Regions from separate parts of the Clostridium sp. NSJ-145 genome, predicted to be linked through region 1. Evidence: riboswitches for the same ligand, from Rfam matches in the RefSeq annotation. Region 1 holds a riboswitch; the other holds the start of a gene.
The links. Region 1 has a riboswitch for lysine ahead of LQE93_RS12460 (Na+/H+ antiporter NhaC family protein). Riboswitches for the same ligand answer to the same signal wherever they lie in the genome.

Region 1 (6,324 bases):
GTGCTAATGGTAATACTAGATATATAGGTAATCCTAAACCTGCTGGAATATAACCAAATAATATTGTTATTGTTGCAACAAATAATGAATACCATATTTGTGTATTAACGTGATTTATGTGGTTACATCCTGCACCCATTGATGAAAGTATTGTTGTATCTGAAATTGGTGAACAATGATCTCCAAATATCGCCCCTGTTAATACTGCACTTGTAGAAACTACTATAAATGACATTTCAGGATTAATTGAATGTGCAAGAGGTATTGCTAATGGCATTAATATACTCATTGTTCCATATGCAGTTCCAGTTGAGAATGATATTACTGCTCCTAGAACGAATATTAAACTTGGTAATAAAAATGCTGGTATAGCACCTTGTAAAGCTTCAACTAAATAATATGCAGTTCCAAGTTCTTTAATTACTGAACCTAAAGACCAAGCTAATATAAGAATAACTCCTGTAATAATTAGCCCTTTCATTCCATCTACCCAAGTTTCTATAGCTTCACTTAAAGTAAATATCTTTTTACTAACAGCCATAATTATAGTTACAACTGATGCAAATAATGCTGATTGGAATAATGCTACTGAAGCATCTGCTGCTGAGAAAGCTTCCATTATTCCTGCAAATGACATTGGTGAGTTAGTCATTATTTGTTGAAGTGCTACGTTATCTCCACCCATTATTGAGCTATATCCACTATAGTAGAATGCTACTAGCGCTGAAATAATTAGTGTCCCTATTGGAATAATTGCATTCCATATGCTAAGCTCTACACCTTCTTTTGGTTCTAATTCATCCATTTGTGAAGATGATGCTGCTATCTCTTCAACAATATCTTTATTTCTCTTTCTTGCAGCTATTTCAGCTTTTCTCATTGGTCCAAATTCTTTTAAAGTAACTGCTGTAATAATTATAAATGCAAGAATTAATATGTTGTAAAATCTATATGGTATAGTTTGAAGGAATACTCCAAATCCACTTGCTTCTACACCTATTTGATTAAACCCTTCACCTATTAAGCTAACTTCTAATCCAATCCAAGTTGATATTATTGCAAGCCCAGCTACTGGCGCTGCAGTTGCATCAATTATAAACGCTAATCTCTCTCTTGAAATCTTCATCTTATCAGCTACTGGACGCATTATAGGTCCAACTATAAGTGAATTTGCGTAATCATCAAAGAATACGAATAATCCTAATAACCAAGTTATTAATTGAGTGCTTCTTGCAGTCTTTGCTTTTTTTGCTAAAGCTTCTGCTATAGCCTTAGCTCCACCCATTTTACCTACTAAATTAATAACTCCTCCAATTGCCAATACCTGAAGTATTATACCTGCATTCCATGGATCTGCTAAAGAATTTAATGCTCTTGTAACAAAATCTAAGAATGCTTGTATAAGTGCATAAAACACATTATATCCTGTAAGGCTAATTAAAAAGCTACCTGATAAAATCCCTATAAATAAAGAAATAACAACGTTCTTAGTAATAAATGCTAATACTATCGCTACTATTGGTGGTATTAAAGTTAATAACCCAAATCTTTCTGCATTTACTGCTGCTGGTTCTAACTCACTGGCAAATGCCATTGTTGTTGATAAAGTAAAAATAATCATTGTTAGTAGGATTACTCTAAATCCCGTCTTTTTCATTTTTGTTTCCCCCTAATTAATATATTTTTTGTGAATAATTAAAGGGTTTTGCTTTTGTGCAATAAAAAGAGCCTTGAGTTAACACTCAAGGCCCTAAAATTGCATTAAAAAATTAGGTCTTCCTCAAATGATAGCTCACCACAAAAACAAGTTTGTGACAGTGATATATATATTATATACATCCCCAGCTATACAACCTTAAAGCATTAGTTGTATGCTTCGGCGATAATTCCTTTCCTATTAACTCACAGTGCTTACCTCATCAATAGTACTCTTAAGTATCGCGCCTCTACCTTTATTTATTCACGATTAATTTATTATAATTATACACATTATATTCGTTCTTGACAATACCATTTTATAACTTTTTTCAAGTATATTTATTTAATGTTATTATTATACTTTGCCATAAAAGTTTCTATTTCTTCCACAGTCTTTATCATTCCACTTGTTAAATTTACTACTCCATCTTTCGTTACTAGAATATCGTCTTCTATTCTTATGCCCATATTTTCTTCTTCAATATAAATTCCTGGTTCTACTGTATATACTACACCTTCTTTAAATGTTATATCTCTATGAGGTGTTTCTAAATCATGAGTATCTAGTCCTAAACTATGTCCAATGCTATGAAAATAATACTTACTAACCTCTGATTTTTCTTTTATAAGTCCAAGTTTAATACATTCTTCAGCTATTAGATCAGTAGCTTTTTTATTGATATCTCTAAATGTTTTTCCTGGTTTTATATCATTTATTATTTCTTCGTTAACCTTTAAAACAGCATTATAAACAGCTTTTTGTCTCTCTGTAAATTTTCCGTTTACAGGGAAGGCTCTCGAAATATCTGCATTGTAAAAGTTATATTGTGCTCCTAAATCAAACTGAATTAAATCTCCGTCTTTTAATTCTGAATCATTTGCTACATAGTGTAATGTAGCTGCATTTTTTCCTGCAGCTGCAATAGTTTTAAATGCAAAATCCTTTACCCCATTATTTTTACATACAAAATCAAAATATGATTCTAATTGATATTCTTTTATTCCTGCTTTAGAATTTTTCATTAAAGCTTCAATACCTTCGATAGTTATTGATATAGCTTTTTTTATGTTATCAACTTCTTCTTCACTTTTTACTAGTCGTAATTCTCCAAATATACTAAATATATTTTTAATCATTACTTGTGGATATTTAGAAATTATATCCTTAGCAAATTCATTTGCTATACTAGATGTTGAAGAAATACTATCTCTTTCTAAATCTAAGTATAGATTCACTTCTTCTTTTAAGCAAAGCAATCTATGAATCTCTGAATCAAATTGACTTTTAAATTTTACGTCTTCAATACCACTAATTTCAGTAGCTTCATCTTTACGAATACTCTTTCCTATCCATCTTTCTAAATCAGGGTCTATATCTTTTATAAATAATGTACTCTTCTCACTTCCACCTACTTTACTCATTACAAGAATATGATTTTCTTCACTTATTCCTGTTGAATAGTAAAAGTTTCTATTAGGCGTAAATGGGTATGCTTCATCTGCAGTCTTTTTAGGCGCATTACCTGCAAATAAAATCACAATTGAATTATCTTTTATTTTTTCAAATAATCTTTTTCTATTATTTTTAAAAAAATCTGCCTTCATATACTTTTTCTCCTTTGCGTATTAAATTAACAGCTACAATTAATAAATATTATATCTATAAAAACAAAATTTTTCCATAAACTTTTAAAATATAAGAATTTTTACCATTAATATTGCCATAATAATTGCTGTCATATCAGCCATCACTGCAGCCCAAACTGTATGTCTTACTTTTTTAATTTTAACTGCACCAAAGTATACCGTTACAGTATAAAATATAGTTTCTGTAGTTCCCATTATTACTGATGATACTAACCCTATAAACGTATCTGGTCCATAATTTTTAAGTATATCAGTAAATATTCCCATAGCTCCACTTCCTGACAGAGGTTTTACTAAAACAAGAGGAACTACTTCTTTAGGTAAACCTATTAATCCTGATATAGGAGAGATAAGATTATTTAACATATCTAAAAGCTTAGCTTCCCTAAATATATGAACCGCCAAAATCATAGCTAAAAGATAAGGAAAAATATTCATACATACCTTTAATCCATCTTTTGCACCTTCAACAAACCAATCATAAACCTTTCTTCCCTTAAACATCCCATAAGTTATTATTATAAATACTATTATAGGAATTATACTTTTAGTTATATATTGAAACATACTCTATCCCTCCTTAAAAATATCTCTGAAGAATTTTAGCACATATAACACCTACAATAGCCGCCACCGTGGTTGATATAATCGCAGGTAAAATTATTACCCCAGGATTTGTAGACCCTGCTGCCGCTCTTATAGAAATTACCGTGGATGGTACTAACTGAACACAAGCCGCGTTAAGTACAAGAAATAACGCCATATCATTACTAGCTCTTCCTTTATCTCTATTTAATCTATCCATTTCTTCCATAGCTTTTATCCCAAAAGGTGTAGCAGCATTTCCTAACCCCATCATATTAGCAGTTATATTCATTACAATTGCCCCTAATGCTTTTTCATCCTTTGCTGCTTCCTTAAAAATCACTTTAAGTATCGGTTTCATAAGCTTTGCTAACTTCTCTGTTAATCCACTTTTTTCAGCAACCTTCATTACTCCACACCAAAAGCACATTAATCCAACTAAACTTATAATAAAAGTAACGGTACTATCTATAGAACTAATTATTGTATTAGACATAGCTTCCCCATTGCCAGTAAATATACTAACTAGTATTCCTAGAAAAATCATTATAAACCATATGTAATTTATCATTTACTATCCCCCCAATTTAATTAATAGTTAATAGTTAAGATTTAGTAGTTATTAGCTTTTATAAAACCGTTCCTTATTTTTATTAATAGTGTAAAATAACAAATTAAAAGTTATGGATAAAACAACTCCGTAATTTTTTATATTATGTTTTAAATTCAGTTCAGCTGAATTTACACCCCAACTTTTACTTTTAACTATTAATTTTATAAACGCGTGGAACTGTTGATTTTTCACTTCTTAACTTTTCTCTTTTAACTGTTAACTATTTAAAATATATGCCTTGCAACGTCTATTTATTAGTGATAGGATAAAGATAAATACTATATTAGTTTTACTTTAAATATAAGGAGATGTACCGATGAAAGAATCAAACTTAAAATTAGCTCAAAGAGACATAGAGGAAGCATTAAAAACGGTTGAAGAAATGGAAGAATTCGTTGATACAATAGATGCCCCAAAAGAAGTTTTAAAGGAAAAATTCTATACTTTAACTCAAAAGGTACAACAATTAGAAGATATATTAAAAAATGAAGGAATATTATAAAATAACATATTTTATTCAAAATAAAAAAAGATAGCTTACCCATAGCTATCTTTTTATTATCTTGTTTACTAAATTATTATTACACCCATTTAACTTATACTCTCATAAAATAACACATACATAGTTGAATTTTTTAACCCATTTTATTTTATTTAGTAAACGTTCTCAACCTTATGTATATAGTTTACCATATTTTCTTTATTATTACAATCTTTATAAATAAAAAAAAATAAGTCGTATAAAACGACTTATTTACAACTTTCTCTTTGTATTAACTTATAATCTAATACATATTGACCTTCTTCTAAAGGTTTATTATTTAAGATTTTAATTAACATTCTCATAGCTACAGATCCCATATCATAACTTGGTTGATTTACTGTAGTTAATCTTGGATAGAAATATGATGCTACAGCGTTATTATTAAATCCTATAACACTAACGTCATCTGGAGTATTAATTCCCTTTTCTCTTAATCCATTTATAACTCCCATAGCTATTTCATCTGATGCACATACAACCCCTTCAAATTTTTTAGAAAGGCTTAAGAATTTTTCCGCAGCATCACTACCTGTCTTGTATTTAAGATTTTGAAGGTATACTAAATCTTCATCAACTTCTAATCCAGCTTCTTTTAAAGCTTTTTCGTATCCTAAGAATCTATCTCCCCAAGCATTAGCTACCTCTTTCTTTACTCCTACAAAGGCAATATTTTTTATTCCTTTTTCAAGTAAATGCTTAGTTGCTTCATATGAAGCCTCTATGTTATCTATAGTTACGCTTGGTAATCTTCCTTCTCTGTCTTTTGTTTCAACTAAAACAGTTTTTAAATCTAAATCATTAATAATATCTAGAGATTCTTCTTGTAATGAAGAGCTCATGTAGATAACTCCATCTACCATTTTCTCTTTCAATACTCTTAAGTAATCTTTTTCTTTATCGTAGTCAAAGTCTGAGTTACATAATATAACGTTATAATCATATATATTAGCAACATCTTCTGCTCCTCTAACTATTTCAGGATAAAATCCACTTGATATATCTGGAACTAATATTCCTATTGTCTTCGTTCTTTGAGTCTTTAAGCTTCTAGCTACGATATTTGGTCTGTATCCTAATTTCTTTATTGCATCCAATACCTTTTTCTTTGTATCTTCATTTACAACATCTATATCATTAAGTACTCTAGAAACCGTAGCTATTGAAACGCCCGCTTCTCTTGCAACATCTTTAATAGAAGTAGCCATGTCAACATCACTCCATTTTTTTCATTTTAATT
Region 2 (6,324 bases), on a different contig from region 1:
TAGATATAGTTCCTAAGACATTAGTAAGTACAGGAAGTAATACAGAAAATGGAGGAGCAAATGCTTTTGAATCTTTAATAATGCTTTTGTTAAGTGAGAAGTTTACTGAAGGAGAGTTTATTAAAGAGATTGATGAAGTAGAACAAATAAAAAAGATTAAAGATGAAATTATGAATCAAATATCGAATATGGAGAGTTCATCAAAAGATGAAAATATAAGAGATTAATTAAGTAGCATATTGTTTAATAATTGAATGATTTATCGACAATAGATGTCAAATATGATTATATTTAAAGAAGTAAATATACAAGTTGATAATTAAGTTTATAGGATATAAAAAATAATAGATTATATAAAATAAATTGAGTAAGTAATGAATATATTCCGTTTTCTTGGGGATAAATAATATTGAAAAAAGTACTTTACTCACTTTTAGTACTTTTAAGTTCCAAGGAGGAAAGAAAAATGACAGATAAAACATTAGTATGTAGAGATTGTGGTCAAGAATTTGTATTTACAGTAGGAGAACAAGAATTCTATAAAGAAAAAGGATTCACTAATGAACCTACAAGATGTGCTGCTTGCAGAAGAGCTAAAAAAGAACAAAACAATAGAAGATAATTAGTCTTTTGTTCTAACATCGTATTGAAAGATATAGTTTATTTTTCAATACGATTTTTTTTTGCTTTATATTATGTTTGCTAAAAATCACATTATGACAAAAAAACTCATATGTATATCTTATACGAGATGAGGAGAAAGTGATATGAACAAAAGAGTATTTTTAGCTAAAGAAGATCAATATTATAATAAATTAGGGATTGGTAAGAAAGTAGATATATGGGAAGATGGCCTTAGAACGTCAGGAGATAGGGGTTCATATGAATGGTGGTATTTTGATGCTGAATATAATAATGGGTGTAGATTTGTAGTAATATTTTATACAAAAGATAGATTTGATGTTAAAGGACCAGGGAAGCCAACAGCTACTTTAGATGTCACCTTACCAAATGGTCAAACAATTTGTAGAACAATAACAGAAGAAAATAAAAATATAATAGATGCATCAAGAGAACGATGTGATGTAAAAATAGGAGATAGCTTTATAAAATATCAAGATGGAAATTATTACATTCATTTTGAAGACACATTAGTACAGTATGATTGTGTTATGAAAAGTACTCTTCCTATGTATAGACCTAAAACAGGTTATACATTTTTTGGAGAAAACGAAAATCTTTATTTTGGATGGTTAGTACCGCAACCAAGTGCAGAAGCTTCAGGACAAGTAAAAGTTAATGGATTAAGCATGAAGCTAGAGGGTAATGGATATCACGATCATAATTGGGGAAATGTTGAAATGGATAGAATAATAAATCATTGGTATTGGTGTAGAGCTAAGATAGGTCCTTATACAATTGTTGCTAATGATATTATTTCAGAGAAAAAATATGATTATTTAAGATCTGCTACTTTATTTATTGCAAAAAATGAAGAGGTTCTAGTGGAAGATGAGAATAAAATTAAGATTGAAAGGAATAATACAAAAGAGCATAATTTAACAGAAAAATTTATAGATAATAATATAACTTTTATTTATGTAGATGAGAATGAAACAAAGTATACGATAGAATTCATAAGAGAGAAGGATATTTTTGCATCATCTCTTTTAAATGTTATGGGATTATCTTATAGTGAAATTTTATTTTCAGTATCAAGAGGAATAAATCCAACTTATCTTAGATGTATTGGAAAAGCTAGATTAACAATAGAATCATCTAAAGGAAAAGAGGTTTTAGAAAGTGATGCTTTGTGGGAGCAAATGTTTTTTGGAAATAATAAAATAGCATATATAGCTAAAGAGTAAGAAAAAATAGTTATATAAGAAAATATAAGAGGAATACTTTTTTAGCTAGATAATAAAATTGTAATAAATATTTGACACAAATGTAAGAAAATGTTAAACTTTATTTAAGTTAATGTGAATTTAATATGTTTTAAACAACTTGTTGTAGAGGCCGCGATTGTCATCAGTACTATAACAGAAAGTTCAGATCTGAGATTTGATAACTTCAATGTATAGGAAAGGGGCCATCGCCGAAATAAATAGATAAGAGTCTATTTATTGGGTCTATGTTTAAGAAGCATAGAACTGTCTTATGAGAATTGCCCAATTTTCATAAAGAAGAGCTACATCTTGTTGGGGCAGAAGGTTTTGTTTTATATTGTTTTAAAACAGTCATGAGTACCTTTTGCTCATGACTGTTTTTTATTTACTAACTTATATAAGTTGAATTTTAGTAAATAGGAGGATATAACATGAATTTATTTGGAACTATGAAAAAAAATCAAAATGGTAATTTAGAAATAGGTAATTGTGATGTTGTTTATCTAGCAAAAGAATATGGAACTCCGTTATATGTAGTTGATGAAGAGTTAGTAAGAAGAAACTGTAGAGTTTTTAATGATAATTTTAAAGGAAAAGGAATTGAAACAGAAGTAATATATGCCTCAAAGGCATTTTTAAACTTAGCGATTTGCAAGGTAATAGAAGAAGAAGGGTTATCTCTTGATGTAGTTTCAGGAGGGGAACTTTACACGGCTATTAGAAGTAAATTTCCATTAAGTAGGGTTTACATGCATGGAAATAATAAAACAGAAGAAGAGTTAAGATTGGCTATAGAATCAGGTATAGGAAGAATAGTAGTTGATAATAGAGATGAATTAGATTTAATTGAATATTTATGTAATGAATTAGATAAAAAAATTGAAGTTCTTTTAAGAGTAAATCCAGGAGTAGATGCTCACACCCATGAATATATACAAACATCTAAAAATGATTCAAAATTTGGAGAATCTATATTTAGTGAAGATATATATGAAGTAGTAAGAAAATTTATGAATAGTGAAAGGGTTACTTTAAGAGGATTTCATTGTCATATAGGATCACAAATATTTCAGGAAACATCTTTTTATATGAGTGTTTCAGTTATGGTTGATTTTATTAGCAAAATAAAAGAAAAATGTGATTTTGTTACTAGAGAATTAAATATGGGTGGAGGCTTTGGAGTTTACTATTCTGATGGAGATATACCTATAGAATTAAGTAATTTCTTAAATAACATGGTGATATCAATTAAAGAAGAATGTGAAAAGCATAATTTATTAATACCTAAAATAATGATAGAACCAGGAAGATCAATTATTGCAAATGCAGGTACAACGTTATATAAGGTTGGTGGAACAAAAAAGACTTACGGTGATAAAAATTATATTTTTGTTGATGGAGGAATGACAGATAATATCAGAACTGCATTGTATGATGCAAAGTATGAAGCTGTAGTAGCTAATAAGTTCGATAATAAGGAAAAAATTGAATATACGATAGCTGGAAAATGCTGTGAATCAGGAGATATTATAGTTAAGGATATAATGCTTCCTAAAGTTGAAAGAAATGATATTTTAGCTGTTTTAAGTACTGGGGCTTATAATTATTCAATGGCTAGTAATTATAATAGGATACCTAGACCAGCAGTTGTATTTGTAAGGGATGGTATAGCGAGAATAGCAGTTAAAAGAGAGAGTTATGAAGATATTTTAAAAAATGATGTAATGTTTTAATAAGAATTTATGTTTTTTATTTAAAGTTACATTTTGATAAAGAGAGAAGATATTTCATATTATTAAAGGGGGCAATGAAATGAATATTGTAGTACAAAAATATGGGGGCACTTCAGTAGGAAGTATTGAAAAAATTAAGTTTGTGGCTAGAAGAGTTATTAACGAAAAGGAAAAAGGAAATGAAGTGGTTGTTGTAGTTTCTGCAATGGGGAAGACAACAGATAATCTTATAAATATGTCTAAAGAGATTTGTAATAATCCTAATAAAAGAGAATTAGATATGTTGCTATCTACAGGTGAACAGATGTCTATATCATTATTATCTATGGCTTTAGAGGCCGAAGGTTATAAATCTATATCACTAACAGGGTTTCAAGCGGGCATTAAAACACAAGGTATTCATACAAAAAATAAAATAGCAGATATTGACGTTAGGAAGGTAAAAAAATATTTACAAGAAGGAAAAATTGTAGTAGTAGCAGGTTTTCAAGGAATTAATGAAGATGGAGATATAACTACTTTAGGTAGAGGTGGATCAGACACTACAGCTGTTGCAATAGCTGCAAAACTAAAGTGTCCTTGCGAGATTTATACAGATGTAGATGGAATATATTCTATAGATCCTAGAGTATATAAAGAAGCAAAGAAAATTGATTATATAAGCTATGAAGAAATGATGGAAATGGCATCATTAGGTGCAGGTGTTATGGATGCGAGAGCTGTTGAAATAGGGTGTAAATATAATGTACCAATTTATGTATCATTAAATACTGGTGATGTAAAAGGAACATGGATAAAGGAGTATGATGAGAGAATGGAAGAAAGAGTTATTACTGGACTTACAATTAGTGAAAATAATTTAATGATTACTATAAATAATGTGTTATTTAAATCAAATAATATAGCAATGATTTTTGAAAGATTAGCACAAAGTTTTATAAACATAGATATGATAAGTCAGACAGCACCTGCAAATGGATATGTTAATGTTTCATTTACTGCAAGCAAAGATGATTTAGAAACTATAAAAGATGTTATAACAAAAATTAAAGATGAAATTTTAGGTATTAATATATCTGTTGAATTAAATATAACTAAAGTATCTGTTATAGGAATAGGGATGATGAATCAAAGTGGAGTAACTGCAAAGGTATTTAAGATTTTTGCTGAAAATAATATAGAATTTAAACAAGTTACAACTTCAGAGATAAGTATATCATTTGCTATTGATTCTAAGGACAAGCAAAAAGCAGCAAATATTCTAGCAAAAGAATTAAATTTATAAGTTAAAATTTAAATAATCTATTGGAATACTTAAAGATATTTGAATAGAATAGTGGGGGCAAAAATGATTAAGTTTCAAAAATTTCATGGAACAGGAAATGATTTTATAATTTTAAGAGAAAGCGATTTGAATTTTGAAGATTACAGTGAGTTGGCTAAGAAAGTTTGCAATAGACATTATGGAATTGGGGCAGATGGAATGATTATTGTATCAGAATCAACTAAGGCTGATATAAGAATGAAGTTTTATAATGCAGATGGATCTATAGCTAGTATGTGTGGAAATGGTATACGATGTTTTTCAAAGTTTGTTTATGAAAATGGAATTGTAAAAGGAAAAAACTTTAATGTGGAGACTTTAGCGGGAATTATGAGGCCAGAAGTGATAGTAGACGATGGTAAAGTAAACTTCGTAAAAGTAAATTTAGGCAAACCTATTTTTGTATCAAGTGAAATACCAGTAAGTAATGGTAATAAATATTTTATTAATGAAGAAATTAGTGTAGATGGAAGCTGCTTTAAGATAAGTTCTTTAGTAGTTGGAACGATTCATACAGTATTATTTGTTGATGATTTTAATGATTTAGATATAAAAGCAGTTGGACGAGCAATAGAATATAATGATATATTTCCAATAAAAACAAATGTTAATTTTTGCAAGGTAATTGATCATAAAAATATAGAAGTAATCACATGGGAAAAAGGTGTTGGGATTACTCTTGCTTGTGGAACAGGAGCTGCATCATCAGCAGTTATAAGCTCAATTTTAAAAGGTTGTGATAAAAAGATAAATGTAAAAGTACTAGGTGGTAATCTTATAATTGAGCAAAAAGATGATGAAATATTTATGACAGGGCCTGCAGAGTTTATTTGTAGTGGAGAATATAATTTTAGATAGAGAAAATAGTTAAAGGGTGTGTTTAAATGTTTTTTGAGAAAGAAAAGTTTATTGATGAAGTAAGATTATATAGAAGAGAGCTGCATAGAATTCCTGAAATAGGGTTTTGTGAAGTAAATACTTCTAAATATATAAGAGAAAAATTAGAAAGCTTTGGTTACGAGGTAAAATCTGTAGCAAAAACTGGTCTTATAGCATTTAGACAAGGAGAAATTTCAGAGGAGTCTATAGCATTTAGAGCTGATATAGATGGGTTAAAAATTTTAGAAGAAACTAATGTATTTTTCCAGTCGGAAAATGTTGATTACATGCATGCTTGTGGACATGATGGACATATGTCTATTTTATTAGGATTTGCTCATTATATATCTACTATTAAGTCAGTAAATAAAGGGATATTATTTATATTTCAACCGGCTGAAGAGGGGCCTGGTGGAGCAGAAGTTATTATTAATGAAGGGGTTTTAGATCATTACAATGTTAAACATGTTTTTGGACTTCATTTATTTCCTGGATTGAA

Region 2: another riboswitch for lysine. It lies ahead of lysA (diaminopimelate decarboxylase); the one in region 1 lies ahead of LQE93_RS12460 (Na+/H+ antiporter NhaC family protein).

What each region holds. Positions count from the first base shown of each region.
Region 1 is NZ_JAJNOS010000013.1:78,600-84,923, forward strand. Features, by position in the region: gene LQE93_RS12460 (Na+/H+ antiporter NhaC family protein) at 1-1,657, opposite strand, end outside; lysine riboswitch at 1,781-1,957, opposite strand; gene LQE93_RS12465 (aminopeptidase P family protein) at 2,038-3,303, opposite strand; gene LQE93_RS12470 (spore maturation protein) at 3,388-3,912, opposite strand; gene LQE93_RS12475 (nucleoside recognition domain-containing protein) at 3,926-4,501, opposite strand; gene LQE93_RS12480 (hypothetical protein) at 4,860-5,045, shown strand; gene LQE93_RS12485 (LacI family DNA-binding transcriptional regulator) at 5,294-6,292, opposite strand.
Region 2 is NZ_JAJNOS010000001.1:214,288-220,611, reverse strand. Features, by position in the region: gene LQE93_RS01175 (SPFH domain-containing protein) at 1-227, shown strand, start outside; gene LQE93_RS01170 (zinc-ribbon domain-containing protein) at 467-622, shown strand; gene LQE93_RS01165 (hypothetical protein) at 768-1,868, shown strand; lysine riboswitch at 2,006-2,202, shown strand; gene lysA (diaminopimelate decarboxylase) at 2,321-3,622, shown strand; gene LQE93_RS01155 (aspartate kinase) at 3,702-4,907, shown strand; gene dapF (diaminopimelate epimerase) at 4,971-5,804, shown strand; gene LQE93_RS01145 (M20 metallopeptidase family protein) at 5,831-6,324, shown strand, end outside.